Regions from separate parts of the Roseivivax sp. CAU 1761 genome, predicted to be linked through region 2. Evidence: riboswitches for the same ligand, from Rfam matches in the RefSeq annotation. Region 2 holds a riboswitch; the other holds the start of a gene.
The links. Region 2 has a riboswitch for thiamine pyrophosphate ahead of thiD (bifunctional hydroxymethylpyrimidine kinase/phosphomethylpyrimidine kinase). Riboswitches for the same ligand answer to the same signal wherever they lie in the genome.

Region 1 (2,380 bases), on a different contig from region 2:
CCGGCCCGGTTCGAGCCGTAGATCGGCCCGCCATCGGGGCCGAGCCGGATCTCGTCGGCATTGTCGACGCCGGTCAGCGCCGCGGCGCCCATGCCCTCGCCGATCTCCACGCCCTTGACGGCGTTGATCGACATCATCGCCGCGGCCAGATCGGTGTCGAGCTTGGCATAGACCGGCGCGCCGAGCCCCGCCGGCAGGCCATGCGCCACCACCTCGATCACCGCGCCGCAGGAATTGCCCGCCTTGCGCAGCCCGTCGAGGTAGTCCGCCCAGTCCGCCGCCGCCGCTTCCGAGGGCACCCAGAACGGGTTGCGCTCGATCTCGGCCAGGTCGCGGCCCTCCTCGCGCAGCCGGTGCGGGCCCATCTGGACCATGTAGCCGGTGATCGCGAGGTCGGGCAGCAGCGCTTTCAGCGCCGCCCGCGCCACGCCGCCGGCGGCGACCCGCGCCGCGGTCTCGCGGGCCGAGGAGCGGCCGCCGCCGCGGGGATCGCGGATGCCGTATTTCTGCCAGTAGGTGATGTCGGCGTGACCCGGCCGGAAGGTCTGGGCGATCTCGCCGTAATCCTTGGAGCGCTGGTCGGTGTTCTCGATCATCAGCTGGATCGGCGTGCCGGTGGTCCGGCCCTCGAAAGTGCCGGACAGGATCCGCACGGCGTCGGGTTCGCGCCGCTGGGTGGTGTATTTCGACTGGCCGGGCTTCCGGCGGTCGAGCCAGTGCTGGATCATCTCCGCGTCGAGTTCGACGCCCGGCGGGCAGCCGTCGACGGTGCAACCCAGCGCCGGGCCGTGGCTCTCGCCCCAGGTGGTGACGCGGAAGACGTGACCGAAGGTGTTGAAACTCATGCCGCAGGCTCCTCTGTCGCCCCCGCTGTTAGGCGAGGGGTGCGGGTCTCTCAAGGCTTTTCGCTTGCAGGGGCGGGGCCGGCGGCCTAGCTCTCGTGCCACCTCGGGGTGCCGGCGCGCGACAGGCGCGCGGCTGAGATGCGGCCCCGGCCGCGAACCCGTCGAACCTGAACCGGGTAACACCGGCGGAGGGAAGGCCGGGCCGCAGCGCCCTCCGGACCGTCCCCCGCGAACCATGGAGGATCGGCCCATGAAAGCGTCCCTCACCTGCCTCGCGGCCCTGGCCTTCGCCCCGGCGGCGCTGGCCCAGGACAACGTGCTCACCGTCTATGCCGGCGATTACGTCACCTCGGAATGGGGCCCCGGCCCGAAGATCGAGGAGCTGTTCGAGGCCCGCTGCGGCTGCGACCTGCAGTTCAAGCCCGGCGACCTGCTGCCGCGGCTGCTGCTCGAGGGCGCGCGCACCGAGGCCGACGTGGTGTTCGGCCTGAACACCGACGTCACCAGGAAGGCCCGCGAATCGGGTCTCTTCGCGCCCCACGGCCAGGACGTCTCGGGCCTGACCCTGCCGATCGAGTGGCAGGACGAGATCTTCCTGCCCTACAATTGGGGCCACACCGCCTTCGTCTACGACACCGACCGGGTGGCCGAGCCGCCCGCAAGCTTCGACGCCCTGCTGGCGGCGCCGGACGACCTGAAGCTGGTGATCCAGGATCCGCGCAGCTCGATCTCGGGGCTGGCGCTGGTGCTCTGGGTGCAGGCGGTCTACGGCGACGAAGCGCAGGCGGCCTGGGAGAAGCTGGCGCCGAAGATCCTCACGGTGACGAAGGGCTGGTCGGAGAGCTACGGGCTCTTCACCGAGGGCGAGGCCGACATGGTGCTGTCCTACACCACCTCGCCGGCCTACCACATCATCGCCGAGGAGGACGACACGGTGAAGGCGGCGATCTTCCCCGAGGGCCATTACTTCATGGTCGAACTGGCCGCCAAGGTCGCCGGCACCGACAATCCCGAGCTGGCCGACGCCTTCATGGCCTTCATCCTGTCGCGCGATTTCCAGGAGATGATCGCCACCGGCAACTGGTCCTTCCCGGCCCAGCTGCCGCAGGAGGACTGGCCCGAGGGCTTCCGCCAGCTCGACCTGCCCGAGACGGCGCTGTTCTACGACGAGGACGAGGCCGCGGCGCTGAAGGACGAGGCCATCGCGGCATGGCGCGCCGCGCTCTCGCAGTAACCGCCGGCAGCGCCGTCGCGCTGCTGACGCTGGCGCCGCTGGCGGCGGTGATCTGGCGCGCCGGCGCGGCCTCCGGGCTGGCCCCGGGCGACGGCCAGGCCTTGCGCTTCACGCTCTGGCAGGCCGCGCTGTCGGCGCTCTTCAGCGTGGCGCTGGCGATCCCGGTGGCGCGGGCGCTGGCGCGGCGGCGCTTTCCCGGCCGCGCCGCGCTGGTGGCGCTGATGGGGGCGCCCTTCATCCTGCCGGTGATCGTCGCGGTGATGGGGCTGATCGCGGTCTTCGGCAGCCGCGGCCTCGTCAA
Region 2 (2,380 bases):
ACCAGCGTGCCGGCGCGGACCACCTCGGCGCCCATCGCCTGCCACCACTCGGCGGCGCCGCGGCCCAGACGGGCGACCGGTTCGGGCGCGGTCTCGGCCTCGCAATCGGGCGCCAGCATGCCGCCGGCCCACCACGAGCAGCCATGCGGCCCCGGCGTGCCGGCCGGGTCGACGACATGCGGGCGCGCGCCGCGGGCGGCCAGCTCCGCCGCCACCGCGAGCCCGGCCACGCCCGCGCCCAGGATGGTGAGCGGGGCGGTCACGGCCAGATGGCGTGGAAATGGTGCACCGGGCCGTGTCCGCCGCCGACGCCCAGCCGGTCGGCCCCGGCGATGGCGTCCTGCAGCCAGGCGCGTGCCGCCGCCACCGCGGTTCCGAGATCGCGGCCCAAGGCCAGGTCCGCGGCGATGGCCGAGGACAGCGAACAGCCGGTGCCGTGGGTGTGCTTCGTGGCGATGCGCGGATGCTCGTAGCGGGTGACGCCGCCCGGGTGGACCAGCATGTCGGTGCAGACCGGCCCGGTGCCGTGCCCGCCCTTGACCAGCACAGCGCGGGCCCCGCAGTCCCGGAGCGCCGCGCCCTGCTGCGCCGCCGCGTCGGGATCGGCGGCGAGGCCGGTGCCGAGCAGGGCGGCGGCCTCGGCGAGGTTCGGGGTCACGAGGTCGGCGCGCGGCAGCAACGCGTCGCGGAGCGCGGCCACAGCCTCCGGCGCGAGCAGCGCGTCGCCCGAGGTCGCCACCATCACCGGGTCGAGCACCACCGGCCCGTCGAAGCCGTCGAGCGCCCGCGCCACCGCCGCTATGATATCGGCATCGGCCAGCATGCCGATCTTCACCGCGTCGATGCGGATATCCTCGCGCACCGCTTCGATCTGCGCCGCCACCAGGTCGGGGGCCAGCGGCACGGCGCGGCGCACGCCGCGGGTGTTCTGGGCGGTGATCGCGGTGATCGCGGTGGCGGCATAGACGCCGCGGGCCGAGGCGGTCTTGAGATCGGCCTGGATGCCGGCGCCGCCGCCGCTGTCGGACCCGGCGATGACGAGAAGCGTGGAAATCCTGCCCATGGCTGCGCTCCGAAACTTCTGGGCAAGCCGTTTGGGGGAGCGCGCGCGGGTCCTCCCGCGCCAGGGTCGTGCTCCGTTCCCTCCGCCGGCATTGCCCGGATCAGGTTCGATGGGTTAGCGCTGTGCCTCTCAGCCCCGGCGACGGGGCACCCCAACGGATGTGCCAAGGGGTAGACCGCCTGACGCCGCGGCGCAAGGGCGGCCCGGCCGCGGCACGCGGGCTGCGCGGAAGGCCGCGCGCCGGACGGGCGGCGACGTTATCGGGGACGGTTCGGAGGGGGCAGTCCGCGGCGGCGGATCGGATCAGAGCCGCTTGCGCGCGGCCAGAGCCGCGGTGAGCGTGCCGTCGTCGAGATAGTCGAGCTCGCCGCCGATCGGCACGCCCTGGGCCAGCGAGGACAAGGCCACCCGGCCCTCGAGCCGGTCGGCGATGTAATGCGCGGTGGTCTGGCCGTCGACGGTGGCGTTGAGGGCGAGGATCACCTCGCCGATCGCCTCGGCCTCGATGCGGTCGAGCAGGCGCGGGATGCGCAGTTCCTCGGGGCCGACATGGTCGAGTGCCGAGAGCGTGCCGCCCAGAACGTGGTAGCGGCCGCGGAAGGTCCCGGACCGCTCCAGCGCCCAGAGATCGGCGACGTCCTCGACGACGCAGAGCAGCCCGTTGGCGCGCCGGTCGTCGGCGCAGATCGGGCAGATGTCGGCGGTCGCGACATTGCCGCAATTGAGGCATTCGCGGGCGGTCGCCGCGACCTTGGTCATGGCCTCGGAAAGCGGGGTCAGCAGCGGGCCGCGCTTGCGCACCAGGTGCAGCACGGCGCGGCGGGCCGAGCGCGGCCCGAGCCCGGGCAGCCGCGCCATCAGGTCGATCAGCGTCTCGATGTCGCCGTCAGCCGCCATGCCGGTCCCGCCGCCGTCCGGTCAGAACGGCATCTTCATGTCGGCCGGCAGGCCGAGGCTCTCGGTGAGCTTGCGCATCTCGTCCTGGGCCCGGTCGGAGGCCTTGGTCTGCGCATCCTTGATGGCGGCGAGGATCAGGTCCTCGACCACTTCCTTGTCGTCGCCGTTGAAGATCGACGGATCGATGTCGAGCGATTTCAGCTCGCCCTTGGCCGAGGCCACCGCCTTGACCAGCCCGGCGCCGGATTCGCCGGTCACCGTCATCGTGTGCAGGTCCTCCTGCAGGGCCGCCATGCGGGTCTGCATCTCCTGCGCCTTCTTCATCATCCCGGCCATGTCGCCGAGATTGCCCAGACCTTTGAACATGGTGGTCTCCTGTCGCTTTGCCTGCCTGAGATACGTGCGCGGGGGCGGGGTCAC

Region 1: linked by a shared signal. The riboswitch ahead of ACXYMW_RS11360 (thiamine ABC transporter substrate-binding protein) and the one ahead of thiD (bifunctional hydroxymethylpyrimidine kinase/phosphomethylpyrimidine kinase) in region 2 are both predicted to bind thiamine pyrophosphate.

The regions. Positions count from the first base shown of each region.
Region 1 is NZ_JBTLRM010000016.1:26,786-29,165, reverse strand. It holds gene aroC (chorismate synthase) at 1-845, opposite strand, end outside; TPP riboswitch at 947-1,042, shown strand; gene ACXYMW_RS11360 (thiamine ABC transporter substrate-binding protein) at 1,096-2,079, shown strand; gene ACXYMW_RS11355 (ABC transporter permease family protein) at 2,055-2,380, shown strand, end outside.
Region 2 is NZ_JBTLRM010000022.1:551-2,930, reverse strand. It holds gene ACXYMW_RS13505 (FAD-dependent oxidoreductase) at 1-263, opposite strand, end outside; gene thiD (bifunctional hydroxymethylpyrimidine kinase/phosphomethylpyrimidine kinase) at 260-1,063, opposite strand; TPP riboswitch at 1,124-1,227, opposite strand; gene recR (recombination mediator RecR) at 1,367-1,960, opposite strand; gene ACXYMW_RS13490 (YbaB/EbfC family nucleoid-associated protein) at 1,982-2,326, opposite strand.